One region of the Pantoea deleyi genome, then DNA from elsewhere that is predicted to be linked to it. Evidence: predicted binding sites of a transcription regulator. Region 1 holds the regulator's gene; each other region holds the start of a gene.
What was found. The regulator PhoB, encoded in region 1, activates phosphate uptake and scavenging genes when phosphate is short. The targets are predictions, from matches to a motif close to CTGTCATAAAACTGNCNNAT.

Region 1 (7,375 bases):
TTGGCGTTTTGATCCACCAGCGCGCCACTGCCTGCCCCCAGTTTGAACAGGCAGAGGTAGACCAGCGTCAGGCCCAGACCGGCGATCAGGCCCGCCAGCACGGTATAGCGGGTCAGCAGCGCCGCATTTTCCACGCCACGGGAGCGGGCCGCGTTCACAATCACGATGCCGAAGACCAGGGCGCCCAGGGTATCCATGGTCAGATAACCATTAACGAAACCGCTGGAGAAGGCCGCGCGCTGATAGTCGGCGGTCGCCGTAATGGTTCCGCCTGCCGGCCAGAGCAGCGCGGCCACACCGAGCACGGTCAGGGCGATAATTTTCAGCGGTGCCAGGAAATGGCCCACGGTATCCAGCAGTTTGCCGGGATAGAGCGACACGCCAATGACCAGCACGAAGTAGATCAGGCTGTAGATAAACAGCGGCAGCGGGCCTTCACCGGTCAGCGGGGCGATCCCCATCTCAAAAGAGACCGTCGCGGTGCGCGGGGTGGCAAACAGCGGCCCAACAGCCAGATAGCAGACGGTCGCCAGCACGATGCCCGCCACTTTGCCAATCGGGGTGCTGAGCGCATCCACGCCGCCGCCCACACGGGCCAGCGCGATCACGGTCATAACGGGCAGGCCGACAGCGGTCAGCAGGAAGCCTATTGCGGCAGTCCAGACGTGTTCACCAGACTGAATACCAACCATAGGCGGGAAAATGATGTTACCCGCGCCAACGAACAGGGCAAATGTCATAAAGCCCAGCGCGAGAATGTCCTTCGAAGTTAAACGATGTGTCATACGGCCTGTCACTGATGTTGCGGTGGAAGTTGAGTTTGTGTTGTCCCCCTCGCTGCGTCTGAACCGCGACGACTGACACGGGCAGAGCACGGTGTCCGTCACGGGCTGGCGCGCAGGTGGTTTAATCTGCTGTTATTCTGGTTACAGAGGGGTGATTCGACAACGGCGCTAAGTAAAACGTTTATAGCGGTGAAAGGCAATACGGGATCGGAAAACCAGAAGGTTATCCCGCCATTTTTCCAAAAGGCAGAGGATAGCGTTAATTTTTGCAGCAGGCACACCAGATGATGTGCCTGGAAAGTCGCCAGGGCGTGAGAAATCCCCGCATAAACTCCCGTTCAGATACACAAAAGGCGCGTTTTACGCGCCTGTCTGCACAACGTTACAGCCCTACCAGACCTGTTTCGCGATATCGACTACTAAACGGATCTTCTGCCACTGCTCGGCTTCGCTCAGGCTGTTGCCCTCCTCCGTCGAGGCAAAACCGCACTGCGGGCTGAGGCAGATCTGATCCAGACTGACATACTGCGCCGCCTCCTCCAGCCGGATTTTCACCTGCGCCGGATCCTCCAGTTCACCCACCTTGGTGGTGATCAGCCCCAGTACCACCTGCTGATGGCCGGGCCTGATAAACTGCAGTGGCTCGAAGCCGCCGGAGCGGGCGTTGTCATACTCCAGGAAGAACGCATCCACGTTGACGCGGCCGAACAGGATCTCCGCCACCGGTCCGTAGCCCCCCTCTGAAATCCACGTGGAGCGGAAATTGCCGCGACAGACATGCAGGCCCACGGTCAGGTCGGCAGGCTTATCTTCCAGCGCGGTATTCAGCACCTGAGCATACGTCTGCGCCAGCTGCTCCGGATCGTCGCCGCGCGCCCGGATATCGCGCTTCTGATCCTCAGAACAGAGGTAAGCCCAGACGGTGTCGTCCAGCTGCAGATAGCGGCAGCCCGCGTCATAAAACGCTCTGATGGCCGCTTTGTAGGTCTGCGCCAGATCGCTGAAGTAGTCGGCCAGGTCCGGATAAACCTCCGCGTCGATGACTTTGCGGCCGCCACGGAAGTGCAGCACGCTGGGGCTGGGAATGGTCATCTTCGGCACCGCATCGCCGGCAATGCTCTGCAGGAAGCGGAAATGGTCGAGCATCGGGTGATCCGCCGGGAAGCCCAGCTTGCCGACCACTTTCACGCCGTGCGCTTTGGTCTGCACGCCATTAAACTGAATGCCCTGCTCCGCCTCATAACGCTCAACGCCCTGCAGGCCATAGAAGAAGTCGAAGTGCCACCAGCCGCGACGAAACTCGCCATCCGTGACCACCTTCAGGCCGTTTTCACGCTGTTTCGCGACCACATCGCGGATCGCCGCATCTTCGACCTCACGCAGCGCAGCGGCAGCGATCTCACCGGCGGCAAACTGTTCGCGCGCCTGTTTGATGGCGGCAGGTCGCAGGAAGCTGCCGACGGTGTCGGCACGGAACGGGGCGGTTTCTCTTTGCATGATCACTCCTTTCTCGCCTGCCGGTAATGACGGCAGGAAATAGTTGCATTCTGATATAAATAGCCATCTGGATGGCTAAATGTCTGCGCACAGAGTGGCACGCACGGGACGCCGCTGCAACTGAAGAAAATTCAGCGATGATGAAATTAATTCATGTTCGGGGTTATTTCAGGGAGGCCTGCGCCTGAGCGATCTGACTTTCCGACAGCGGCAGATAACCGGCCTCGCTGACGCGCCGCTGTCCCTGCACCGAGAGCACCTGCTGCAGAAAGGCCGCCACCAGCGGCGGCAGCGGTTTACCGGGCGCTTTATTGACGTAGAGGTAGAGCGGACGCGCCCAGGGGTAACGGCCGCTGCGGATGGCGTCGGCATCCGGAACGATCGCCTGTCCCTGATCGCTGCTCACCGCCAGCATTTTTACGCCGCTGAGGTGAAAGCCGAAACTGGCGTAGCCAATGCTGCGTGGATTGCCGGCGACGGCCTGCACCACCGCGGCCGAGCCAGGAAACTCCGCGACGTCGCTGCGGAAATCGCCCCGGCACAGCGCCTGCTGCTTGAAAAATCCCCAGGTGCCGGAGGCGGAGTTGCGGCCATAGCGCTGAATCGGGCGGCTGCGCCACTGCGCCCCGGTCAGGCCGAGATCGCCCCAGCGCAGCGGCACATCGCGTGCGCCGCACAGGCGGGTCACCGAGAAGATGGCGTCGAGCTGACGCGGCGCAATCTGCTGCAGCGGGTTGCGCTGATTGACCACCACCACCAGCGCATCCATCGCCACCGGTACGGCCAGCGGCGGATAGCCGTAGCGCGCCTCGAAGGCCTGGCGTTCATCGGCCTGCATCGGGCGGCTCATCGGCCCCAGCTGCGCCGCCCCCGCCGCCAGCGCGGTCGGGGCGGTCGAAGAGCCGGAGGCCTGCACCTGCACGTTAACGCCCGGCACCTGACGGCTGAAATCTTCGCTCCACAGCGTCATCAGATAGCCGAGCGTATCGGAGCCCACGCTGCTGAGGTTACCGGCGAGCGGGCCGGGCTGGGCGATCGCCAGGCCCGGCAGCAGTGTCATGAACAGTAAAAGAAGGAGGCGCATCAGCAAGATCCGGCGGCGATTAATGTACGGCATTCTCCTGCATCACGCCGCTGACAATCAACCTCGCTGGCAGCGTAAAGGTAAAACAGGTCTCGCTGTGCGGCACACTGGTGATGTCGAGCCGCGCGTTATGGTGGCTCAGCGCATGTTTCACAATCGCCAGCCCCAGCCCGCTGCCGCCGGTGGCCCGGGAGCGCGCTTTATCGACGCGATAGAAACGCTCGGTCAGGCGCGGAATATGCTCCGGCGCGATGCCCGGCCCGTTGTCGCACACCCGCAGAGTCGCCCCCTGCTTGCTGCGCAGCCAGCTGATGTCGATCCGCGTGCCCGCTGGCGTGTGATTGACGGCGTTGTAAACCAGATTGGAGATGGCGCTGCGCAACTGCTCATCGTTGCCGAACACCTTAAGATGGGGATCGGTATGGAAATGGATCTCGTGCCGCCCGCCGCTCAGCGTCGCCGCCTCATGCTGCAGCAGTTTCAGCATCACCGGCACATCCACCTTCTCTTTGAGATCGATGGCTGGCGCGGCCTCAATGCGCGACAGCGTCAGCAGCTGCTTAACCAGACTGTCCATCCGCCGCGTCTGCTCCGACATGGTGTGCAGCGCTTTGCTGCGCGAAGGTTCGCTCATCACCGAATCGTTCATCATCTCCAGATAGCCCTGCAGCACCGTGAGCGGTGTGCGCAGCTCATGGCTGACGTTGGCAAAGAAGTTGCGGCGCGCGCCCTCCAGCTGGTGCATCTGCGTGACATCGCGCGCCACCAGCAGCCACTGTCCTTCGCTGTAAGGCATCACGCGAAATTCCATGTGCAGTTTGTTGTTGAGCACCAGCGTCAGCGGCTTGTCAAAATCGCGCTGACGGAGATAGCGGGAGAACTCCGGATAGCGCAGGAGATTGAGGATATTCTGGCCATTATCTTCCGGCCAGCGCAGGCCAAGATGCTGCTGCGCCAGCCCGTTGCACCAGAAAATCGTTCCCTCTTCGGTGGTCAGGATCACCGCATCCGGCAGCGATTCGGCCCCGCTGCGGAACCGCTTGATCAGATTACCCAGTTCACGCCGCCGCCGCCGGTTTCGCAGCTGCATCTGATAGAGGCCATAAAACAGCGGTTCCCAGCTGGCGCGCCCGGTGGGTGGGGTCATGGTGCGGTCAAGCCACAGCCAGTGCGACAGCCGCATCAGATTGTGAAAGTGCCACAACAGTACCGCCAGCACGCTCAGCAACAGCCACCAGGCCAGGCCGCCGAACAGCAGGCCCAGCAGCAGCCCCGGCAGGCAGGCCAGCAGCAGTTCTGCAAGTAATCTCTTCCAGGAGAGGCGTTCCAGCACGGTGAAAACTCCGTTCAGTAGCGGGCAGAGAAACGATACCCTGTTCCACGAACGGTTTGTACCATGCGATCGTGGCCGGAGACTTCCAGCGCTTTACGTAAACGGCGAATGTGGACATCGACCGTGCGATCTTCCACATAGACATTGGTGCCCCAGACGTGGTTGAGCAGCTGTTCGCGGCTGTAAACCCGTTCCGGGTGAGTCATAAAGAAGTGCAGCAGCTTATATTCGGTAGGGCCCATCTCCAGCGGCGTGGTTTCGGACATCACGCGATGCGAGGAGGGATCCAGACTCAGCCCCTGCATCTCAATCACCTCTTCCACGGCCATCGGCGAAATACGCCGCATCACCGCCTTGATCCGCGCCATCAGCTCTTTCGGCGAAAATGGCTTGGTGATGTAATCATCGGCGCCGACTTCCAGCCCGCGAACCCGATCTTCCTCTTCACCGCGCGCGGTCAGCATCATCACCGGAATATCGCGCGTCATCGCTTCGCGTTTCAGGTGTTTGATAAACTGAATGCCGCTGCCGCCGGGTAACATCCAGTCCAGTAAAATCAGGTCGGGCCAGGGTTCAATCAGCTTGCCCACGGCGCTGTCATAATCTTCCGCCTCAATCGGCTGATAGTCGTTCTGCTCCAGAACAAAACACAACATTTCGCGGATGGGGGCTTCATCCTCCACAACCAGAATGCGCTTAGCCATTATTACTCCTGCAGATTATGACGGCTGTCACTGAGATTCGCGGCGCCATTATGCGTCAGATTTGTGACACTTTTATGAAAAACATAACCTGCCTGTAACCTCGTGGGTAATCATTTATGACAGGGCCACGACATTTTTTTGCTTTGGCCGCAGAGCCCGTATAATCGCCGGGCGAATCACAACGGCAGGGACTCATCATGCGCATTATTCATACTGGGGACTGGCATCTGGGGCAGTTCTTCTACAACAAAAGCCGGGCGGCGGAACATCAGGCGTTTCTCGACTGGCTGCTGATCCAGATTGAACAGCATCAGGTGGATGCGCTGATTATTGCGGGCGATCTCTTCGACACCGGAACGCCACCCAGCTATGCCCGCGAGATGTTCAACCGCTTTGTGGTGGCGCTGCAGCCTACGGGCTGCCAGCTGATCGTGCTGGCCGGCAACCACGACTCCGTTGCCACGCTGAACGAGTCGCGTGAACTGCTGGCCTGCCTTAATACGCGGGTGATCGCCACACCGCAGGAGAACGACGACGTGCTGCTGCTCACGACCCGCCAGGGCGAACCGGGCGCGCTGCTCTGCGCCATTCCCTACCTGCGTCCGCGCGACATCCTGCGCAGCCGGGCGGGCCAGTCGGGACGTGACAAGCAGACCTCGCTGCTGGAGGCGATCGCCGAGCACTATCAACAGCGTTTCGCCGCCGCGCAGGCGCTGGGCCATGCGCTGCCGATCATCGCGACCGGCCATCTCACCACCGTCGGCGTCAGCCAGAGCGATTCAGTGCGCGACATCTATATCGGCACGCTGGACGCCTTCCCCGCCAGCGCCTTCCCGGCGGCTGACTATATTGCGCTGGGCCATATCCATCGCGCCCAGCGCGTCGCGGGCAGCGAGCATATCCGCTACAGCGGCTCGCCGATCCCGCTGAGTTTTGATGAACTGGGCAGCGAAAAGAGCGTCTTCCTGGTGGCGCTGGCGGCCAGCGGCCTGCAATCTGTCACGCCGCTGGTGGTGCCGCAGACGCAGCCGATGCGAATGCTGAAAGGATCGCTGGCGCAGATCGCCGATCAGCTCAACGCCCTCAGTCCGGTTGCGCAGGCGAAGCCCACCTGGCTCGACATCGAGGTCACCACCCAGGAGTACCTCAGCGACCTGCAGCGGCAGGTTGAGAGCCTGACCGCCGCGCTGCCGGTGGAGGTTCTGCTGCTTCGCCGCAGCCGGGAACAGCGTCAGCAGAGCCTGGCGCGGCTCGATAATGAAACCCTGAACGAGCTGAAGGTGGAGGAGGTCTTCGCCCGCCGCCTGGCGCTGGATGAGGCGCTGGATGAGACGCAGATTGACGAGATGACCACCCTGTTCCGCCAGACGCTGGCCGCCATGGAAGAGACCCAATGAAGATCCTCACGCTCCGGTTTAAAAACCTCAATGCCCTGCGCGGTGAATGGTTCATCGACTTCCGTGCCGAACCCTTTGCCAGCAACGGCCTGTTCGCCATTACCGGTGCCACCGGGGCCGGTAAAACTACCCTGCTCGACGCCATCTGTCTGGCGCTCTATCACCAGACGCCGCGCCTGGGGGCGATATCCCAGAGCCAGAATGCGCTGATGACCCGCGACTGCGCGGAATGCCTGGCCGAAGTGGAGTTCGAAATTAAAGGCGAGGCCTGGCGCGCCTTCTGGAGCCAGAACCGCGCACGCGGCACCGCCGACGGCAAGCTGCAGGCCCCGCGCGTGGAGCTGGCGCGCTGCGCCGACAACGTGATTGTCGCCGATAAGGTTGGCGACAAGCTTAAGCTGATCGAAACCCTCTCCGGGCTCGATTTTGAGCGTTTTACCCGCTCGATGATGCTCTCTCAGGGGCAGTTCGCCGCCTTTCTCAACGCAAAGGCCAGCGAACGCGCCGAACTGCTGGAGGAGCTGACCGGCACGGAGATCTACGGCCTGATCTCCACCGCGATCTATGAGCGCCAC
Region 2 (7,375 bases), 1.2 Mb from region 1:
GCTGCGTCCTTACTTCCCGGAAGAGCGGGCCGTCGCCGGTCTGTTTGAAGTGGTCAAACGCATTTACGGCATCACGGCGAAGCAGCGCACCGACGTCGAGGTTTATCACCCTGACGTGAAGTTCTTCGATCTGTTCGATGAAACCGGTGAACTGCGCGGCAGCTTCTACCTCGACCTCTACGCCCGTGAGCACAAGCGCGGCGGAGCCTGGATGGATGACTGCGTCGGCCAGATGCGGAAGGCCGATGGCAGCCTGCAGAAGCCGGTCGCCTACCTGACCTGTAACTTTAACCGCCCGGTAAAAGGCAAACCGGCGCTGTTCACGCATGACGAAGTGATTACCCTGTTCCATGAGTTTGGACACGGCCTGCACCACATGCTGACCCGTATCGAAGCGCCGGGCGTATCCGGCATCAACGGGGTGCCGTGGGATGCGGTCGAACTGCCAAGTCAGTTCATGGAAAACTGGTGCTGGGAACCTGACGCGCTGGCCTTTATCTCCGGTCACTATGAAACCGGCGAGCCGCTGCCGAAAGCGCTGCTGGATAAAATGCTGGCGGCTAAAAACTACCAGGCGGCGCTGTTTATCCTGCGTCAGCTTGAGTTTGGTCTGTTCGACTTCCGTCTGCATACCGAGTTTAACCCGGAGAAAGGCGCGCAGATTCTGGAAACCCTGCGTGAAGTGAAAAGCCGCGTGGCGGTCGTTCCGAGCCCGGAGTGGGGCCGCTTCCCGCACGCCTTCAGCCATATCTTCGCGGGTGGCTATGCTGCCGGTTACTACAGCTATCTGTGGGCCGATGTGCTGGCGGCAGACGCCTATTCCCGCTTCGAAGAAGAGGGCATCTTCAACCGTGAAACCGGTCAGTCGTTCCTGGATAACATCCTGACACGCGGGGGATCTGAAGAGCCGATGGAGCTGTTCAAACGTTTCCGTGGGCGTGAGCCGCAGCTCGATGCGATGCTGGAACATTACGGCATTCAGGGATAAGTCGGTTCGTGAAAATCTGTTTACTTGATGAATCGGGCGCCGGAAACGGCGCCTTATCACATTTAGCGCAGCGCTGGCGGCTGGAGCACGATGACGCCGCGCCGCTGGCCCTGGTGCAGACGGCCACGCATCTGGAGCTGCGCAAGCGTGATGAGCCCCGGCTGGGCGGCATTTTTGTCGATTTCGTCACCGGGGCGATGGCGCATCGCCGCCGCTTTGGTGGCGGTCGCGGTGAAGCCGTGGCGAAAGCGGTCGGCATCAAAGGCAGCTACCTGCCGGATGTGGTTGATGCCACGGCCGGTCTGGGGCGGGATGCGTTTGTGCTGGCGGCGCTGGGTTGCCGGGTGCGGATGCTGGAACGTCATCCGGTGGTGGCTGCACTGCTGGAAGATGGCCTGCAGCGCGGTTATCAGGATGCCGAAATCGGGCCCTGGCTGCGCGAACGGCTGACGCTGATTCATGCCGCCAGCGCACAGGCGCTGGGCGAGATCACGCCGCAGCCCGATGTGGTCTATCTTGACCCGATGTATCCCCATCGCCAGAAAAGTGCGTTAGTGAAAAAGGAGATGCGGGTATTCCAGTCGCTGGTTGGCCCCGATGAAGACGCGGATGCGTTACTGGAACCGGCCCGCCGGCTGGCCAAGAAGCGCATTGTGGTTAAACGGCCAGACTACGCGCCGCCGCTGGCAGGCGTGGAGACGCAGGCGGCGGTGGTCACCAAAAGTCATCGCTTCGATATCTATCCTCCTCTGACAGGCGCGGCGCAATCCGGGTCGTGACAGGGGTGTCGTCCGCCAGGCAGCCTGACCGGTTTATCGGACACGTTTCCTTGCCGGACGGGTCATGCACGTTTTAACCGACGACCGGTGAAATAAAAAAATGGCTGAATAGTTTCAGCCATTTTTTTTAAAAGGCACTGCGTGTGACTGCGGCATAATCGTTATGCCCGTGCCCGGCGAGCCGCTTATTTTGACCGGTAGGCCACAATCCCATGGGGCAAATACCCCACAGGTGGACGAAGGGCCGGCAGGTTTGGATCGATGTGTTCAGGCTGGAATGGGAGAGCCCATTTTCTTAATTCCGTCAGTTGCTCTTTAGTCAGGTGCACGAAAGCTATCAGATTGGTGACACCTGCTCCGCTGACCGCCGTTTTTTCTGCCAGGTTAATTTCTCTCATCGTTAACATCCTTATTTGTTTCTCTGAATCAGATAAAGGAACTCTTGTGCGGTGCTCGCCCGTGCAAATAACAGGCAAGCCAGCGAAAGATAACGAATGCGGTGATCTTTGCCTATCGTAATACTTTGATAAGTTACGTTTTGCTGTCAGGAATCAGCCCGGCAGGGGCAGGGTGTCCAGGCATAAAAAAAGCCGGCGGGCGCCGGCTTTCGGAAGCGGGATCACGCGTCATCTTCATCGCGTAGCGGCACAATCAGCATGTCGATGTGCACGGTATTGATCAGCTGGCGGGCAGAGGACATCAGTTTGCTCCAGAAATCCTGATGATGACCACACACGACCAGATCAACATCATATTTCTTAATCGCATCCACCAGCACCTGGCCCAGGTCGCCGCTGCCGCTCAGCGTCTCACTGATGGGATAGCCTGCTGCGTCCGACAACCCTTTCAGCGCGGTATGCGTCTCTTCGGAAATGCGCTTCTGCATATCCCCCAGATTGACATCGATCAGGCCGGTGTAGAGGTCAGAGTAATTCACATCAACGTGAATCAGGGAAATTCTGGCATCGTACGGACGCGCCAGCGAGACGGCCTTATCCACCAGCAACTGACTTTCCGGGGAAAGGTCTACTGCAATCAGGATGTGTTTATAAGCCATGATAAAACTCCTTTCACGAGATTAAGGATGGCATCCGGTGTTCCTGCCGCGTCACAGCTTAGCGAAATCCCTTGCGCGAGCGGGCGATGAGCGCCACCAAAGTGTCTACCTGCGTTGCAGGTGATGATGTTGTTATCCCCTGAGTATAGCCTTCTCTCACCGCAAATGCTGCCGTTGCCGCCTGGCTTGTGCAGCAGATCAAGGCTGTTCAGAATTTACTCGCGCTGAACGAAAATCATCGTTGGAAAAAATGTAAAGATTTCTCCTACACTGAAAAAAGGCGGTCCGATTCGCGGCCGCTCAGGGGGTCGAAAAACTTTTGCAGTCCGGTGATTCAGTGGCGGGTTATATCGGCAGGCGGGCTCAGTGCATGATGCGGGGGCTGCGGCTGCGATTCCGGCCGGGAGGGGGAGAAGATGATCAGCACTGTTGCGCTTTTCTGGGCTCTTTGTGTGGTGTGTATCGTAAATATGGCGCGCTATTTCTCATCACTGCGCGCGCTGCTGGCGGTGCTGCGGGGCTGTGATCCGCTGCTGTATCAGTATGTCGATGGTGCGGGCTTTTTCACTTCTCACGGCCAGCCGAGCAAACAGGTGCGGCTGGTAACCTATATCTGGGCAAAGCGTTACCTTGACCACCATGACGATGAGTTCATCCGGCGCTGTGAGCGGGTGCGGGGGCAGTTCATTCTGACCAGCGCGCTGTGCGGGCTGGTGGTGATCAGTCTGGTGGGGCTGGCGATCTGGCATTAAAAAGGGCGACCTGAGTCGCCCTTTTTCGCGGAGATTACACCAGTTTCAGGGCAATCCAGTAGAGCGAACCGGAAAGCAGAATACAGACCGGCAGGGTGAAGACCCAGGCCATGGCGATATTCTTGATGGTCCGGCTCTGCAATCCGCCGCCGTCGACCAGCATTGTACCGGCTACCGACGAGGAGAGGATGTGCGTGGTGGAAACAGGCATCCCGGTGTAGCTGGCGATGCCAATCGACAGCGCGGCGGTAACCTGCGCTGACATACCCTGCGCATAGGTCATGCCCTTTTTACCAATCTTCTCACCGATGGTGGTGGCAACACGACGCCAGCCAATCATCGTACCGGTGCCCAGCGCCAGCGCGACGGCCACAATAATCCAGATCGGCGCATACTCGATCGTGCCCAGCAGGTCGCTTTTCAGTTTATTGAGGAAGCGCTTGTCATCCGCTGAGGTTTCCGGCAGACGGGCCGCTTTGTCTGCGGTATCAGAGATACACAGCAGCAGGCGACGCATATGACCGCGCTGGTCTACGGTCAGCTGATCGTAGCTTTGCAGATTGTTCAGCAGCACCTGTGCACCCTGTACCGCCTGCAGTGCGCGCGCGCTGTCACAATGGAACTCTTTCGGGCTGGCCGCAGGCACTTCTTCCGGCGTTGGCAGCTTAGGCGGTGCCATCTGGATGATGTGCGTCAGCGACGCGTTATGCTGCTGATAGTACTGCTCAAGGTGGTTGACCGCATCGCGGGTACGCGTGATGTCATAGCCGGAGGCGTTCATGTTGACCACGAACCCGGCAGGTGCCACACCGATCAGGACCAGCATGATCAGGCCAATGCCTTTCTGACCGTCGTTCGCACCGTGCGAGTAGCTCACGCCGATTGCCGAAACAATCAGGGCGATACGGGTCCAGAACGGCGGCTTTTTCTTGCCGTCGATCTTCTCGCGGTCCGCAGGCGTCATGTGGATGCGCGCCCGCTTCTTGGTGCTGCTCCAGTAGCGGCGCAGAATAAAGATCAGCCCCCCTGCCAGCACCAGGCCGACAATTGGCGACAGGATCAGCGAGAGGAAGATATTCAGCACTTTCGGGATGTTGAGCGCATCAACGACCGACGTTCCGCTCATCAGAGCATTGGTCAGACCGATACCGATGATGGCACCAATCAGCGTATGGGAGCTGGAGGCAGGCAGCCCGAGATACCAGGTGCCGAGGTTCCAGATAATCGCCGCCAGCAGCATGGAGAACACCATGGCGAGACCGTGCGCCGATCCAACATTCAGCAACAGATCGGTGGGAAGCATATGAACGATAGCGTAAGCGACACTCAATCCACCGAGCAGCACGCCAAGGAAGTTGAAGACACCGGCCATGACCACAGCAAGCTGGGCCCGCATGGCACGGGTATAGATGACCGTCGCAACTGCGTTGGCCGTGTCGTGAAAACCGTTGATTGCTTCGTAAAACAATACAAACAGCAGGGCAAGAACCAATAACAGGCTAGTACTGAGGTCTAGACCAGCAAACAGATGTAGCATAAACGTTACGCCATTTTTGGAGGACATGAACGCGGCGCATTATCCGCGACAACGTGCGGTATGGGAAAGCAAAATATAGTTCTAATTTGACCTTTCGTCGTAAGAGTGACAGCCCGGTGGGTGAAAAAGGGTCAGATATCAGTCAGATACAATATGACACATTTACGGCAATTTTTTGACGCTGGCGTCTCCGTGAGCAGATCACTACAATCTGCGCCTTTCCCGTAAAATGAGTGAACCGCAGTGGAACAGTTTGACGTTATCATCATTGGTGCCGGTGCCGCAGGGCTGTTCTGTGCCGCTCAGGCCGGGCAGCGCGGACGCCGCGTATTACTGCTGGATAACGGCAAAAAGCCGGGTCGTAAGATTCTGATGTCGGGCGGTGGCCGCTGCAATTTTACCAATCTCTACACCGAACCGGCGGCCTATCTGTCGCACAATCCCCACTTCTGTAAATCCGCGCTGGCGCGTTACACCCAGTGGGATTTTATCGATCTGGTGAATCGCCACGGGATTGCCTGGCACGAGAAAACCCTGGGTCAGCTCTTCTGCGACGACTCGGCTCAGCAGATCGTTGATCTGCTGCTGGCCGAATGCGACAAAGGGAACGTGACGCTGCGGCTGCGCAGCGAGGTGCTCAGCGTGGCGCGCGACGACAGCGGCTATACGCTGCAACTCAATGGCAGCACGGTTCAGGCGCAGAAGCTGGTGATCGCCAGCGGCGGCCTGTCGATGCCGGGCCTGGGCGCCTCGCCGTTTGGCTACAGAATCGCGGATCAGTTCGGCCTGAACGTCTATCCGACGCGGGCGGCGCTGGTGCCTTTTACCCTGCATAAGCCGCTGCTGGAGCAGTTACAGACGCTGTCAGGCGTCGCGCTGGACACCACGATCGACGCGCAGGATGGCACCCGCTTTAAAGAGGCGATGCTGTTCACCCACCGCGGCCTCTCCGGCCCGGCGGTGTTGCAGATCTCCAGCTACTGGCTGCCGGGTGAATTCGTTACGATCGATCTGTCGCCCGCTACGCCGCTGGAGGCGTTTCTGACGGCCCAGCGCAACGCGCACCCGAACCTGAGCCTGAAAAACAGCCTGGCGAAGATCCTGCCGAAGCGGCTGGTGGACGTGCTGCAGGGAATGAAGATGGTGCCGGATGTCACTCTGAAGCAGCTCAACAGCAGGCAGCAGAGCGAACTGGCGCAGGCGCTGCACGCCTGGCGTATCCAGCCCAATGGCACCGAGGGTTACCGCACGGCGGAGGTGACGCTCGGCGGTGTGGATACCACCCAGCTCTCCTCGAAAACGATGGAAGCGCGCGGGGTGCCGGGACTCTACTTTATCGGTGAAGTTGCCGATGTCACCGGCTGGCTGGGCGGCTATAACTTCCAGTGGGCCTGGAGTTCCGCCTGGGCCTGCGCCCAGGCGTTGTAAGCCGCGCTACCAGCGCTGATGCACATGCGGTGCAATTTTCTCCTGATAGATCTGCTTCAGCGCGGTCATTGTCTCCGCAGAGAGTGCCTCAACGTCACTGGCGCGGGCGTTGGCTTCCGCCTGCTCACGGTTTTTCGCGCCAGGGATCACCACGCTGACCTCCTCGTTCATCAGGATCCAGCGCAGCGCAAACATCGCCATCGTGATGTCACCTGGCACCAGCCGGCGGATCTCCTCGACCGCGGCCAGAGCCACGTCGTACGGCACGCCTGAGAAGGTTTCGCCTTTATCGAACGCTTCACCGTCACGGTTAAAGCTGCGGTGATCGTCCGCCGCAAACACGCTGTCGGCGCGCATCTTGCCGGTCAGCAGGCCAGAGGCCAGCGGCACACGGGCGATAATCGCCACCTCGCGTCGTTTCGCTTCGCGCAGCAGCAGTTCCGCCGGACGCTGGCGGAAAATGTTGTAGATCAGCTGAATCGACGAGACGTTGGGAAATGCCAGCGCCTTCAGACCTTCCTCAACCTTCTCAACGGAGACGCCGTAGTGACGGATCTTCCCGGCGGCCACCATCTCATCCATTATCGCGAACACGTCCGGGTTGTAGTAAACCTCCGTTGGCGGGCAGTGCAGCTGCACCAGATCCAGGGTGTCGGTCTGCAGATTCTCCCGTGAGCGGTCGATAAAGGCGTTGAGGTTCTCTGCCGTATAGCCCTGGGCGACGTGGGGCGAGAGGCGACGGCCGAGCTTGGTGGCCACAAACGGGCGTTCGCCGCCGCGCGCATTCAGCACCTCAGCAATGATTTTTTCGGAACGGCCATCGCCATAGACATC
Region 3 (7,375 bases), 1.3 Mb from region 1:
TGCAAGTGCCTACAAATACAGCAAAATAACCGGGGTTAAGTCAAATCCGGAATACATCTGAAAGTAAGGTCTGTGATATCGGGTAAACTTATGGCTGCGATGTCGGTGTGCGGTGTTCCGCACCCGGAACCCTGTCGCGTTTAAGAAAGGAGAGGTTATGAAAAAGTGGATGATGGTTTTCGCCGCCCTGCTGCCTTTTGCCAGCCAGGCGACCACGCTGAACAGCACCAACGATCCGAACCGGCCGGGCTATAACCCCAGCCAGCAGCGGATGCAGTCGCAGATGCAGAGCCAGCAGCAGCAACAGCAGCTGAAGCTGCGCCAGGATCAGCAGCGTCAGACGCAGGATCTGCAGCGTAAAATGCAGGAACAGCGCGACAGCGCCCGCCAGCGGGTCATCGACTCACAGCCGGGTCACCAGACGCAGAACCCGAATCAGAACTGATTAAAATCGGGGCCGATGATGTCGATGCTGTCGGTACAGATGGCATCGACGCCCCAGCTCAGTAACGTTCTGGCGCGATCCGGGCTGTTGACGGTGTAGACCAGGATCCTGAGGCCAGCGGCGTGGAGTTCGGCTACCCGCTCAGCGGTCAGCACGTTGTGGTTCAGGTGAATTGAGACGCACTTCAGCGCGGCGGTTTTCACCTGCCATTCCGGGTCCCAGCTGTGCGACAGCAGGGCACGCGGCAGCTGCGGCTCGGCCTGCATCGCGGCCTCCAGCGCTTTGTAAGAGAACGAGGAGAGCAGCGGAGGCGTCTGATCCTGCCACAGAACTGCGGCGGCCTGCGCGATGGCCCGTCCGGTCTCCACCTCGCTGCCGGTCGTGGGTTTGATTTCGATGTTCGCCATCATCTGATGCTGGCGACAGCGGGCCGCGACCTCATCCAGCCGCGCCAGCTTTTCGCCCGAAAACGCCCTGCCAAACCAGCTGCCCGCGTCGAGCTGAGAGAGTTTTTCCCACGGCAACTGCCCCGCCACGCCCCAGCCGTCGCTGGTGCGATCCAGCGTGTCATCATGCAGCAGGAAGATCTGCGCATCCGCCGATAATTTGGCATCAAACTCAATCATCTGATGGCCATACTTCGCGCCGATGTCGATCGCTGCCAGGGTATTTTCCGGTGCCAGTTTGCCGCCGCCGCGATGGGCGACGATACGGGGATAAGGCCAGTGTTGTGTGCTCATTCCAGACGCTTTCCATGGGTTGAATCGAAGAAGTGTAACGCATCTGACGGCAGATGCAGCCACAGCGTAGTGCCAGGCTGCGGCCGTTCGCTATGGGGTAAGCGTACCACCAGCGGCGTCTCACCGATGCGGCCGTGAACCAGATTGTCGGCGCCCAGCATCTCCAGCGTATCGACCCGGAGGGGCACACCGCCCTCCTCGCGGCTGCTCTGGCGGATATGCTCAGGCCGGATGCCCAGCACCACGGATCGGTTAGCCCACTTCGCTTTCATGTCGCTGAGCGGCAGCGCGTGTGAGGCATCGAGATTAAAGCGCGAGCCGTCGCTGCTGAACTGCCCTTTCAGCAGATTCATGGCGGGCGCACCGATAAACGAGGCCACAAACTGGCTGGCGGGACGTTCATACACCTCGGCCGGTGAGCCAATCTGCTCCACTACCCCTTTGTTCATCACCATCACCCGCTGCGCCAGCGTCATTGCCTCAACCTGATCGTGCGTCACATAGAGGCTGGTGGTCTGGAGGCGGCGATGAAGCTGCTGCAGCTCCAGCCGCATCTGCACCCGCAGGCGGGCATCCAGATTGGAGAGCGGCTCGTCGAACAGGAAGACCGCCGGTTCGCGCACGATGGCGCGGCCCATCGCCACGCGCTGGCGCTGGCCGCCGGAGAGTTCGCGCGGCCGGCGCATCAGCAGGTGATCCAGCTCCAGGCTGCGCGCCGCATCCAGCACCCGCTGACGGATCTGCTCTTTGCCCATGCCGCGGATTTTCAGGCCATAGGCCATGTTCTGCTCCACCGACATATGGGGATAGAGCGCATAGTTCTGAAACACCATCGCAATACCGCGATCTTTCGGCTCTTCCTGCGTCACCCGACGGTTATCGATGTAGATATCCCCGGAGCTGACGCGCTCCAGCCCGGCGACCATCCGCAGCAGCGTCGATTTACCACAGCCGGAGGGGCCGACCATCACCATAAACTCGCCATCATTGATGGTGACATTCAGCGGCTGGATGATCTGATTCTTGCCATCGTAGGATTTGGTTACTGCCTGAAGGGTTACGCCCGCCATCTTATTTCTCACTCTCAACCAGGCCGCGCACAAAGGCACGCTGCATGACTAACACCACCACCAGCGGTGGGATCAGGGTTAATAACATCGCCGCCATCACTTCGTTCCACTGGGTCGGCGAACCGCTGGTGGAGATCATGCTTTTGATCCCCGCCACCGCCGTACCGAGGCTGGCGTCATTGATGATCAGCAGCGGCCAGAGATACTGGTTCCAGCCGTAGATAAAGGTGATCACAAACAGCGCCGCCAGATTGGTTTTCGACAGCGGCAGCACGATGTCGATGAAGAAGCGCATGGCGCTGGCACCGTCGATGCGCGCCGCCTCCACCAGCTCATCCGGCAGCGACATAAAGAACTGGCGGAACAGGAAGGTGGCAGTGGCAGAGGCCATCAGCGGCAGGGTTAATCCGCTGTAGCTGTCGAGCAGGTTAAGATCGGCGATCACCTGCACGGTAGGGAAAATACGCACTTCGACCGGCAGCATCAGCGTGACGAAGATCAGCCAGAAAAAGAGCGTGCGCAGCGGAAAACGGAACCAGACCAGCGCAAACGCCGACAGCATCGAAACGGTGATTTTGCCGAACGTGATCCCCAGCGCCATGATCATGCTGTTGAGCAGCATCAGGCCAAACGCCGGGCCGTTGCCGTTGACGCCGTGGGTCCAGATGCGCGAGATGTTCTCCCACAGGTGCGTACCGGGCACCAGCGTCATCGGCACCTGATAGACCGCCGCGTTGTCCAGCGTGGCCGCCACAAAAGCGACATAGAGCGGAAACAGGATGGTGAGCACGCCCAGCACCAGCACGATGTGACTGAAGAGATCCAGTCCGCGTCGATTCTCAATCATTGATATTGCACCTTACGTTCGACAAAGCGGAACTGGATCACCGTCAGCCCGATCACCAGCAGCATCAGCACCACCGACTGCGCCGCGGACGAGGAGAGATCCAGCCCGGTAAAGCCTTCGCGATAGATTTTGTAGATCAGCGTCGTGGTCGCCTGCACCGGTCCGCCGCCGGTTGCGGCATCGATCACCGGGAAAGTGTCGAAGAAGGCGTAGATCAGGTTAACCACCAGCAGAAAGAAGCTGACCGGCGCGATCAGGGGCAGCGAGAGGTTGAAAAAGCGCCGTACCGGGCCCGCACCGTCAATCGCGGCGGCTTCCACCAGCGATTTCGGGATCGATTGCAGGGCGGCAAAGAAGAACAGAAAGTTGTAGCTCATCTGCTGCCAGATCGACGCCAGCACAATCAGGAACATCGCCTGACCGCTGTTCTGCGCGTAGTTCCAGTTGTAGCCGAGGTGGTTCAGCAGGTAGCTGAACAGGCCCAGGCCGGGATTAAACAGAAACATCCAGAGCACCGCCGCCACCACCGGCGCGACGGCGTAGGGCAGCAGCAGCAGCGTCTGATAGAGGCGGCGCAGGCGCACCACATAGTCCACCAGCGCCGCCAGCAGCAGAGACGAGAGCATCCCGAACACCGTCACCATCCCGCTGAATTTCAGAGTGGTCCAGAAGGTGTCGAGATAGTAGGGATCGGCAAACAGCCGCCTGAAATTTTCCAGTCCGACAAAGCGGCTGGAGATGCCAAAGGGATCGAGGCTTTGCAGCGAATACCACAGCGCCTCACCGGCGGGCCAGAGAAAGAAAATGGCGGTAATCAGCAGCTGCGGCAGCACCAGAAGATAGGGTAACAGGCTGGTGCGAAAGACCGGACGGGATGAAGACATGGCGTACCTGGCGTCAGAAAAGGGGGCCAGCCGGGGCTGGCCCGCAGGGAGAGATTACTTCATTTGCTGCTGGAAGCGGCGCAGCAGGTCGTTGCCGCGTTTCACTGCGTTATCCAGCGCGCTTTGCGGCGACTGTTTGCCGGTCCAGACACTTTCCAGCTCCTCGTCGATCACGGTACGGATCTGCGGCATGTTGCCCAGACGCATCCCTTTGGTGAACGGCAGCGGCGGCTTGTTCATCATCTGGCGGGTGGCGATATCCGCACCCGGATTTTTGTCATAGAAGCCCTGCTGCTTCGTCAGCGTGTAGGCGGCGGTAGTGATCGGCAGATAGCCGGTTTTCTGGTGCCACTCTGCGGCGATTTCCGGCTTAGCCAGGAACTGCATGAATTCGGCGACGCCCTTGTAGGTGGCCGGATCCTTGCCTTTCATCACCCACAGGCTGGCACCGCCGATCAGGGCGTTCTGTGGCGCCTCCGGCACGGTGTCGTCATACGGCATCATGCCCACGCCGAAGTTGAATTTTGCGTAGTGGCGGATATCGGCCAGCGATCCCGATGAGGCGGTCGTGATGCCGCAGTCACCGTTGTAGAACTTGGCGGTGGACTCATCCTTGCGGCCAAAGTAGGTGAAGTCCCCTTTTTTGTTCATCGCTTCCAGCAGTTCGATGTGGCGAACCTGCACCGGCTTGTTGAACTCCAGAACCGCATCCAGGCCGTCGAATCCGTTGTTTTTCGTCGCCACCGGCAGGGCATGCCAGGCGCTGAAGTTTTCAATCTGGATCCAGCCCTGCCAGCCGCTGGCGTAGCCGCAGCTCATGCCCGACTTGCGCAGTGCGGCGGCATCTGTCGCCAGCTCCTGCCAGGTTTTCGGCGGCTGATCCGGATTCAGACCCGCTTTTTTAAAGGCGTCTTTGTTGTAGTAGAGCACGGGTGTCGAGCTGTTGAACGGCTGAGAGATCAGCTGACCTTTGCTGTCGCTGTAGTATCCCGCCACCGTGGGCACGAACTGCTTCTCGTCGAAGGGGATGCCCGCGTCTTTAAAGACCTGATGCACCGGCACGATCGCCTGGGAGGCCATCATGGTCGCCGTGCCGACTTCATAGACCTGCAGCACCGCAGGCGCTTTACCGCTGCGCACTGCCGCAATTCCGGCGGCCAGGCTCTGCTCGTAGTTACCTTTGTAGGTCGGAACAATTTTGTAATCGGGGTGAGTCTGATTAAAACGCTGTGCCAGCGAATCGACTTCTTTGCCTAACTCGCCTTCCATGGAGTGCCAGAAAGGGATCTCAGTGGCGGCAAGCGCCTGGCCACTGATCGCCAGACCGAGCAGCGCGCTCATCAGGCTACGACGAAAGGTAACGACGGACATAGTGTTTTCCTGTGCAGGTAAATACGCGTGAAATCACGGATTTCTGGTTCGCGAAGTAACATGACACGGAAAAATGACGGATTAATAACGGACAGGTGACAGCCGGATGACAGGCGAAAGAGAGGAAAGGCGACGCAGCTAACGCCCGTGGTCGTGAGATTGTGGGCGAAGTCTGGCCAGTTTGCTGTTCACGCGATCATCCACAGGAAACACGATCAGATCGGCAGGACGTAAAATCCGTCATCCATAACATGCCCGGCCCGCGCGATTACGCACTTCATCCCTGAGATACGCCCGTATGCGGGCCAGCACGTTGTGTTTGTCCAGGGTGCGCAACGCTTCCCTCTTCTGCCCGTGTTCCCTGCGCGTTGAGCTTATTTGTTGCGGGCGGACAGCGCCGCCACCGCAGCGTACACGTCGTACGTGAGGATGGCGAGCGCGGCCCAGCCGAAACCTGCCCGGCCAGGCCGCGCCCTATCAGGCGCCCAGGTAAGCGCTGCGGACGGCTTCGTTGGACAGGAGTGCTGCGCCTGTGTCTTCGAGCACCACATGCCCGTTCTCCAGCACATAGCCCCGATCCGCCAGCTTCAGCGCCTGATTGGCGTTCTGCTCGACCAGGAAGATGGTCATCCCCTCGCTGCGCAACTGCTCAATGGTGTCGAAAATCTGCTGAATAATGATCGGTGCCAGCCCCAGCGACGGCTCATCCAGCAGCAGCAGGCGCGGCTGACTCATCAGCGCACGGCCAATCGCCAGCATCTGCTGTTCGCCGCCCGACATGGTTCCGGCGCGCTGGATTTTACGCTCCTCCAACCGCGGGAAGAGTTCATAAACGCGTTTAATCCGCGTCAGGTACGCCTGGCGACTGGCAAAGAAGCCGCCCATCGCCAGGTTCTCTTCCACCGTCATGCGTGAAAAGACCCGTCGTCCTTCCGGCACGATGGCAATCGCCTCGCGCATAATGCGCGACGTCTGCCAGTCGGTAATGGCTTTGCCATCGAAGGTGATGGTGCCCTGGGTGGCGCGCGGCTCGCCGCACAGCGTGCCCAGCAGCGTGGTTTTCCCCGCGCCGTTGGCCCCGATCAGGGTGACGATTTCGCCCTGATTAATATAGAGGCTGACGTTGTGCAGCGCCTGAATTTTGCCGTAATGGGCGCTGACGTTCTCAATGGTTAACATCGCATTTGCCATCTCAGGCCTCTCCTAAATAGGCGCGAATGACATCCGGATTGTGACGAATCTCCTCCGGCGTTCCGTTAGCCAGCGGCGTTCCCTGATTCACCACGTAGATGCGGTCAGAGATGCCCATCACCAGCTTCATATCATGCTCAATCAGCAGCACCGACACCTTGTGTTCACCCCGCAGTTCCGCGATCAGCGCATCCAGCTCATGCGTCTCTTTAGGGTTCAGGCCCGCGGCCGGTTCATCCAGCATCAGGATCTCCGGGCGCGTCACCATGCAGCGTGCTATCTCCAGCCGGCGCTGCTGACCATAGGCCAGGTTGCCCGCCTGACGGTTTGCCAGATCCAGCAGACCCACCCGCTCCAGCCAGGTTGCGGCACGGTCCAGCGCCTCGCTCTCACTGCGGCGAAACGCCGGGGTTTTCAGCAGGCCGGAAAACACCCCGCTTTTCAGATGCTGATGCTGCGCGACCAGCAGGTTCTCAATCACCGTCATCTCACGGAACAGACGCACATGCTGGAAAGTCCGCACGATGCCCATCCGCGCAATCTTCTGGCCCGGCAGGCCTTCCAGATGCTGCTCGCGCAGCTTGATGCTGCCGCCGGTGGGTTTGTAGAAGCCGGTCAGACAGTTAAACACGGTGGTTTTACCGGCCCCGTTCGGCCCGATCAGCGACACGATCTCCTGCGGGCGCAGCTCCAGCGCCACATTGTTTACGGCTAACAGACCGCCGAAGCGCATCATCAGGCCTTCAACGGCTAATAAAGGCTGACTCATGCCTGCTCTCCTTTTTTACCGGTTCTGAGTTTCAGATGCGGGCGTTTCATCGGCAATA
Region 4 (7,375 bases), 1.1 Mb from region 1:
CTTTCATCGCGAAGTATTCAGAGTCAGCGGCTTCGCTGATCAGCTTCATCTCATCACGCAGCCACTGAATAGAGGCACCGCCGATAAACACCGCGCCTTCCAGCGCATAGTTCACTTCACCGCGCGGGCCACAGGCGATGGTGGTCAGCAGGCCGTGCGTGGAGGTCACCGCTTCAGTCCCGGTGTTCATCAGCATAAAGCAGCCGGTGCCGTAGGTGTTTTTCGCCATGCCAGGCTGGACGCAGAGCTGGCCATACAGGGCGGCCTGCTGGTCACCGGCAATACCGGCGATTGGAATACGGGTACCGCCTTTACCGCCGATGTTGGTCTGACCGTAGACTTCCGAAGAGGACTTCACTTCCGGCAGCATTTCACGCGGGATATCCAGGATATCCAGCATGCGCTGATCCCACTCCAGCTTGTGAATGTTGAACATCATGGTACGGGAGGCGTTGGTGTAGTCGGTGATATGCACACGACCCTGCGTCATTTTCCAGACCAGCCAGGTATCCACGGTGCCGAACAGCAGCTCGCCACGTTTCGCACGCTCACGCGCACCCTCAACGTGATCCAGAATCCACTTCACTTTGGTGCCGGAGAAGTACGGGTTAATCACCAGGCCGGTGGTGTGCTGGATGTACTCTTCCAGACCCTCTTTCTTCAGTTTGTTACAGTAGTCTGCGGTGCGTGGATCCTGCCAGACGATCGCGTTGTAGATCGGCTTACCGGTCTCTTTTTCCCAGACAATCGCGGTTTCACGCTGGTTGGTGATACCGATTGCCGCAATCTCATCAGAGCGGATGTCGGCGTGCGCCAGTACTTCTACCAGCGTCGAGCTTTGCGACGCCCAGATATCCATCGGGTCATGCTCAACCCAGCCCGCTTTCGGGTAGATCTGGGTGAATTCGCGCTGCGATACCGCGACGATATTGGAGTCGTGATCGAGGATGACGGCACGTGAACTGGTAGTGCCCTGATCGAGCGCGACGATATACTTTTTATCTGTTGTGGTAGTCATAAATTCAGTCCTGATGATAAAAGGTGAAACTTACGCTTTACGCTGCTGAGCGCGTGCAACGGGTTTTTCTGCCGGGACGTTTGCAGGTTCCTGCGCGATACCTGGCAGGTAGCGACCAATCAGAGTGCGATATCCTACGGCACCCAGGCAGGCACCGACCAGCGGGCCAAAAACAGGGACCAGGAAGTAAGGGATATCTTTACCGCCCGTGAACGCCACGTTACCCCAGCCTGCGATGAAGGCGAACAGCTTCGGTCCGAAATCACGCGCCGGGTTCAGGGCGAAGCCGGTCAGTGGACCCATGGAGCCACCGATAACCGCAACCAGCAGGCCAATCAGCAGCGGCGCCATCGGGCCACGCGGAACGCCGTTGCCATCGTCGGTCAGCGCCATAATCACTGCCATCAGTACAGCGGTAATGACCATCTCGACCAGGAACGCCTGACCGACGCTGATGTGCGGGTTAGGATAGGTAGAGAAGATGCCCGCCAGATCCAGACTCTGAACGGTGCCGCGCACCATCTGGTGACTCTGCTCGTAATCGAAAAAGAGGCTGTAGTAAAGACCATAAACCAGCGCGGCCGCGCAGAATGCGCCGGCGACCTGCGCCAGAATGTAGGGCAGTACTTTACGACCGTCGAAGCTGGCGAACAGGCAGAGCGCGACCGTGACGGCAGGGTTCAGGTGCGCGCCTGAAACGCCCGCGGTAAGATACACCGCCATTGAGACGGCTAAGCCCCAGATAATGCAGATTTCCCACTGACCGAATGCGGCACCGGCGAGTTTCAGAGCAGCCACACAGCCTGCGCCAAAGAAGATTATCAAGCCTGTCCCCAGAAATTCGGCAATACACTGACCTTTGAGCGTGTTAGTTGTCTGACTCATAATAGTGGTTCCTGAAGCGAGGTTAAATTTTATCAGTTTTTGTTCTCAGTCCATGAGTCACCCAGCTTTGATGTAGGGCTGATGTGAATTTATCGTTAACGAACATAAACGAGAAATAGCGAAATCATTTTTTGTGTACTGTGTCATAAAAATGCGCGATTTCGCGTATTCCTGCTTTCTTTAACCACAATTCGCGCCCTGTTGCCGTGGGATCGGACCACGGCTGTCCTCTGCGACGCCCGGTTTCAGGGATTGACTGAAAAGTGTTACAGACTGCGCTCGCGGCGGCCACGTTGCTGGACTTGCGGGGTGAGGCTACATACAATCGGGACAACGTTGCTGGCTTAAGCTGGCATCATCAACGCCTTGCAGAATTTAGGAGAGGTCAGAAAGATGTCATTTGAAGTGTTTGAGAAACTGGAAGCGAAAGTACAGCAGGCGATTGATACCATCACCCTGTTGCAGATGGAAATCGAAGAGCTGAAAGAGCAGAACAACTCACTGCGTAACGATGCGCAACAGGTTGCGGGCAACCACGATGCACTGATGCGTGAAAATCAGCACCTGAAAGAAGAACAGCATGTGTGGCAGGAACGTCTGCGTGCCCTGCTGGGAAAAATGGAAGAGGTTTGAAGCCTCAGCTGACGTGAAAAAACGGGTGCTCTGGCACCCGTTTTCATGTCTGCGCTATTCGATGTCCAGCGCGTCTTCTGACAGAATGATACCGGTATTGTCAGCGTAGAGATGGTCGCCGGAGAAGAAGGTGACGCCGCCGAAATTGACGCGCACATCGCTTTCGCCAATCCCTTCACCCGCTGCGCCAGCCGGGATCGCCGCAATGGCCTGAATGCCAATTTCCAGCTCTTCCAGCTCATCCACCTGCCGCACCGAACCGTACACGACCAGGCCTTCCCACTCGTTGGTCGCCGCCAGCTGCGCCAGTTGCGCATCCACCAGCGCCCGACGGACGGAGCCGCCGCCATCGATAACCAGTACCCGACCCCGGCCATTTTCTTCCAGCAGATCGTAAAGTAAGCCGTTGTCTTCAAAGCATTTCACTGTGGTAATCTGACCACCGAATGAAGTGCGCCCACCGAAGTTTGAAAAAAGCGGTTCAACAACATTCACTTCTTCATGGTAGATATCGCAGAGTTCAGATGTATCGTATTTCATAAGGGTTTCGTCTGTTTGCCACAGGAAGGGTAAGTATATCGCTATATGCAGATTGTTGGCAAAATCATCAGTATGAAAAAAGCATCGTTCGATCAAGAACATGCATAAAAAAGCCCAGCCGGGTGGGCTGGGCTTCTGAAAAGCACGAATCGGTGAATCAGAGAATGAAGCGGCTCAGGTCTTCGTCTGCCACCAGGACATCCAGATGCTTGCCGACATACTCCGCGTCGATGGTCACAGACTCACCGGAGCGATCGCTGGCGTCATAGGAGATATCTTCCATCAGACGCTCCAGCACGGTATGCAGACGGCGCGCACCGATGTTTTCGGTGGTTTCGTTGACCTGCCAGGCGGCTTCCGCGATACGACGAATACCCTCTTCGGTGAACTCAATGTTCACCCCTTCGGTGTTCATCAGCGCCTTGTACTGTACGGTAATCGAGGCATTCGGCTCGGTCAGAATGCGCTGGAAATCGTTAACGGTCAGTGCCTGCAGCTCAACACGAATCGGCAGACGACCCTGCAGTTCCGGGATCAGATCGGAAGGGCTGGCAACCTGGAATGCACCGGAGGCGATAAACAGGATGTGGTCTGTTTTCACCATGCCGTGCTTGGTGGAGACGGTGCAGCCTTCAACCAGCGGCAGCAGGTCGCGCTGTACGCCTTCGCGTGAGACATCCGGACCGCCTGAGTTCTGGCCACCGCGTTTACAGATTTTGTCGATCTCATCGATAAACACAATACCGTGCTGCTCAACGGCGTCGATCGCGTCCTGCTTAAGCTCTTCCGGATTGACCAGTTTTGCCGCTTCTTCTTCGATCAGCAGCTTCATCGCTTCTTTGATCTTCAGCTTACGGGCTTTCTGCTTCTGGCCGCCGAGGTTCTGGAACATCGACTGCAGCTGGCTGGTCATCTCTTCCATGCCCGGAGGGGCCATGATTTCGACACCCGGCCCGCTGGCCGCCAGATCGATCTCAATCTCTTTGTCATCCAACTGGCCTTCGCGCAGCTTCTTACGGAATGACTGACGCGCCGCAGACGGCTCAGCGCTCTGTTCTGACTGGCCCCAGTTGTTTTTAGCCGGTGGGATCAGCACGTCCAGAATGCGCTCTTCGGCCATCTCTTCGGCGCGATATTTGTTCTTCTCGATCGCCTGACTGCGCACCATCTTGATGGCCGAATCGGTCAGATCGCGAATGATGGAGTCCACTTCCTTACCGACATAACCGACTTCGGTAAATTTGGTGGCTTCGACCTTAATGAACGGCGCATTGGCCAGCTTCGCCAGACGACGGGCGATTTCGGTTTTACCGACACCGGTCGGGCCGATCATCAGGATATTTTTAGGGGTCACTTCGTGGCGCAGCTCTTCGTCGAGCTGCATGCGGCGCCAGCGGTTACGCAGTGCGATTGCCACGGCGCGCTTGGCGCTGTCCTGGCCGATGATAAAACGGTTCAGTTCGCTGACGATTTCGCGTGGAGTCATCTCAGACATATTTATACCCTTACGCCTTAGACGTTAATTCTTCGAAATTAACGTTGTGGTTTGTGTAGATGCAGATATCACCCGCGATGTTCAGCGACTTCTCAACGATGTCGCGTGCGCCCAGTTCGGTATTCTCCAGCAGGGCGCGTGCCGCTGCCTGAGCGAAAGGCCCACCGGAGCCGATGGCGATCAGGTCGTTTTCAGGCTGGATGACGTCACCGTTACCGCTGATGATCAGCGATGCGGACTCATCCGCAACGGCCAGTAAGGCCTCCAGACGACGCAGCATACGGTCGGTACGCCAGTCTTTGGCCAGTTCCACCGCCGCTTTGACCAGATGGCCCTGATGCATTTCCAGCTTACGTTCGAACAGTTCAAACAGGGTGAAGGCGTCTGCGGTGCCGCCAGCAAAACCGGCAATCACCTTATCGTTGTATAAACGACGCACTTTTTTGACGTTGCCTTTCATCACGGTATTGCCGAGCGTAGCCTGGCCATCACCGCCAATCACTACCTGGCCGTTGCGTCGTACACTTACTATTGTTGTCACGGGCAGACCCCTTGTTGCAGTCGGAAAAGGACTCCGCGCACCGGGCGCGGAGTATCATGCAACAGATATGGGGCGGGTTTGACGGGTTTCAACCCCCGATGGAGAGTGGAATGCAGCCGCTGTGTCCGGAACTGCGCAGGCGCTTCAGGGTACTGTCGGCCGAGGCGCGATCTTTATAAGGACCGATAACCACACGATTCCAGCCGCCACCGGTGGTAATCCGGCTTTCAAAGCCTTCAAAGGCTAAGCCGGCACGGACCGATTCAGCCTGGTCGGTGCCTTTAAACGAACCACACTGCACCATCCAGCGCTGCGAAGAGGCTTTTTCTGCCGGTTTCGCTTTCGCGGTTTCCTGCGGTTTTGACTGCACCTCTGGTTCACGCGTGATCGGCGCGGCCTGCTGCGTCTGGCGCTGTACGTTTTGCTGCTGCTGCTGCTGCTGGCGTTGCTGTTGCTGTGCCTGCTGCTGTTGCTGGCGCAGTTGTTGTTGCTGCAACTGCTGCTGACGCTGCTGCTGTTGCTGAGCCTGCAACTGCTGACGTTGCTGCTGCTGAGCCTGCTGCTGCTGGCGTTGCTGTTGCTGCTGAACCTGTTGCTGCTGACGTTGCAGTTGCTGCAGCTGCTGCTGATGCTGCAGCGTCTGCTGGCGTTGTGCCGGCGTCTGTTCGTTCCACGGCACTTCGTTAAGCTGGGTCGGCTGCTGACGCATATCAGCCTGCATCTGCTCCAGCAGCTGGCGCTGCTCATCGGTCAGCTGCGTCTGCGACTTCACTTCGCCACCCGAAGAGGGCTCGATCGGGGTCGGCACGGTAATCTGACGATTTTCCAGCTCTTTGATATATTTCCAGCGCTCTTCTGGCTTCGGCGGTAAGCCATTGCCGTTGGCTTTATGATCCGTAATGACCGGCACGTCCTCTTTCTTATGATGCGCCAGGAACCATAAACCACCGGCAAAGGTCACCAGCACTGCGACCGCCAGTACAATCATCAGCTTAGAGATGCCCGATCCGCCTTTGCTCTTCTTGCCACGGCTGGGGCTTTTTTTGCGACGCGTCCCTGTTGAACGCCCGCGGCCTACATAATCTTTTTGTGCCACTCTCGTTCTTATACCCTTCAAAAATAGTGCCTGATGGGCGAAATAGTGATGCTTACGCGCCCGGCAAGGAGTCCGTCATGTTACTTAAGGGTCGGAACTTTGACCAGCAGTGTTCGCCTTAAGAATCTACTGAAAAAATCAGACGAATACGCTTATTTTTCACGCTTTTTTGCGCGCGCCGTACTGCCCCGAATGGTTAACCCGGCATCCAGCAGCCGTGAGCCGCTGATCACCCGTTTGCCATTCAGCTCATCCAGCAGCAGCAGCATCGCTTCGCGGCCTATCTGATATCGCGGCTGCGTGACCGTCGTGAGCGGCGGCTCGCAGTAACGGGAAAGCTCAATGTCATCAAAGCCGACCACTGAGAGATCCTCCGGTATCCGCAGTCCGCAGCGTCTGGCCTGATTCATCGCGCCAAGCGCCATAATATCGCTGTGGCAGAACAGCGCGCGCGGAGGCTGCGGCAGCGTCATCAGCTGATTCATAGCGGCCACGCCCGCTTCAAACGTAAAGTCACCGCGCACGATATAGGCAGGATCGACGGTCAGTCCGCTGCGACGCATCGCCTGCACGTAGCCCTGCAGACGATACTGGCAGAGCGGCATCTCCTGCGGCCCGGCGATACAGGCGATTTGCGTGTGGCCCAACTGTAGCAGATGATTCACCGCTTCGAAGGCGGCGGTCAGATTATCGATGTGAACTGAGGGCAGGGACATCTCTGGCGCGAACTCATTCGCCATCACCATCGGCGGCAGGTTGCGCTGCTCATCAAGGCTGGCGTCAAAGGGCAGCTGGGAACCGAGCAGCACCATGCCATCTATCTGGCGCGTGACCATCAGGTTAAGAAAGGTTCGCTCCTGCTGATTCTGATGAGCACAGTCACCAATCAGCACCAGATAGCCCTCTTCGGCTGCGGCGACTTCAACGCCGCGAATAATTTCGCTGAAAAAGGGATCGCAGATGTCAGGAACAATGACCAGGATGGTTCGCGTCTCGTTGCGACGTGCATTGCGTGTGGGACCATGAGCCGCATAACCGACGGCGGCCACCGCCTGCTCGACTTTCTGGCGGGTCGCCGCAGAGACTTTCTCCGGGTTCATCAGCGCACGCGATACGGTGGCGGTTGAGACACCCGCATGTTCCGCGACATCCTTCATCGTGGCGGCG

Region 2: pitA (inorganic phosphate transporter PitA) is a predicted target of PhoB. The motif match lies at 5,265-5,284, and genes of this name have one in related genera.
Region 3: ugpB (sn-glycerol-3-phosphate ABC transporter substrate-binding protein UgpB) is a predicted target of PhoB. The motif match lies at 5,451-5,470, and genes of this name have one in related genera.
Region 4: J1C59_RS00785 (MIP/aquaporin family protein) is a predicted target of PhoB. The motif match lies at 2,044-2,063, and genes of this name have one in related genera.

The regions. Positions count from the first base shown of each region.
Region 1 covers NZ_CP071405.1:3,025,003-3,032,377, forward strand. Annotated here, with positions in the region: gene brnQ (branched-chain amino acid transporter carrier protein BrnQ) at 1-785, opposite strand, end outside; gene J1C59_RS14360 (cobalamin-independent methionine synthase II family protein) at 1,176-2,282, opposite strand; gene J1C59_RS14365 (PstS family phosphate ABC transporter substrate-binding protein) at 2,446-3,366, opposite strand; gene phoR (phosphate regulon sensor histidine kinase PhoR) at 3,386-4,699, opposite strand; gene phoB (phosphate response regulator transcription factor PhoB) at 4,714-5,403, opposite strand; gene sbcD (exonuclease subunit SbcD) at 5,601-6,800, shown strand; gene J1C59_RS14385 (AAA family ATPase) at 6,797-7,375, shown strand, end outside.
Region 2 covers NZ_CP071405.1:277,599-284,973, forward strand. Annotated here, with positions in the region: gene prlC (oligopeptidase A) at 1-988, shown strand, start outside; gene rsmJ (16S rRNA (guanine(1516)-N(2))-methyltransferase RsmJ) at 997-1,767, shown strand; gene J1C59_RS01265 (hypothetical protein) at 1,953-2,165, opposite strand; gene uspA (universal stress protein UspA) at 2,387-2,824, opposite strand; gene uspB (universal stress protein UspB) at 3,241-3,576, shown strand; gene pitA (inorganic phosphate transporter PitA) at 3,611-5,113, opposite strand; gene J1C59_RS01285 (BaiN/RdsA family NAD(P)/FAD-dependent oxidoreductase) at 5,357-6,541, shown strand; gene J1C59_RS01290 (aldo/keto reductase) at 6,548-7,375, opposite strand, start outside.
Region 3 covers NZ_CP071405.1:329,320-336,694, reverse strand. Annotated here, with positions in the region: gene J1C59_RS01535 (DUF2756 domain-containing protein) at 158-445, shown strand; gene ugpQ (glycerophosphodiester phosphodiesterase) at 436-1,185, opposite strand; gene J1C59_RS01525 (sn-glycerol-3-phosphate import ATP-binding protein UgpC) at 1,182-2,255, opposite strand; gene ugpE (sn-glycerol-3-phosphate ABC transporter permease UgpE) at 2,257-3,102, opposite strand; gene ugpA (sn-glycerol-3-phosphate ABC transporter permease UgpA) at 3,099-3,986, opposite strand; gene ugpB (sn-glycerol-3-phosphate ABC transporter substrate-binding protein UgpB) at 4,041-5,357, opposite strand; gene livF (high-affinity branched-chain amino acid ABC transporter ATP-binding protein LivF) at 5,835-6,548, opposite strand; gene livG (high-affinity branched-chain amino acid ABC transporter ATP-binding protein LivG) at 6,550-7,317, opposite strand; gene J1C59_RS01495 (high-affinity branched-chain amino acid ABC transporter permease LivM) at 7,314-7,375, opposite strand, start outside.
Region 4 covers NZ_CP071405.1:164,836-172,210, forward strand. Annotated here, with positions in the region: gene glpK (glycerol kinase GlpK) at 1-1,018, opposite strand, end outside; gene J1C59_RS00785 (MIP/aquaporin family protein) at 1,049-1,903, opposite strand; gene zapB (cell division protein ZapB) at 2,297-2,536, shown strand; gene rraA (ribonuclease E activity regulator RraA) at 2,591-3,076, opposite strand; gene hslU (HslU--HslV peptidase ATPase subunit) at 3,234-4,571, opposite strand; gene hslV (ATP-dependent protease subunit HslV) at 4,582-5,112, opposite strand; gene ftsN (cell division protein FtsN) at 5,201-6,208, opposite strand; gene cytR (DNA-binding transcriptional regulator CytR) at 6,361-7,375, opposite strand, start outside.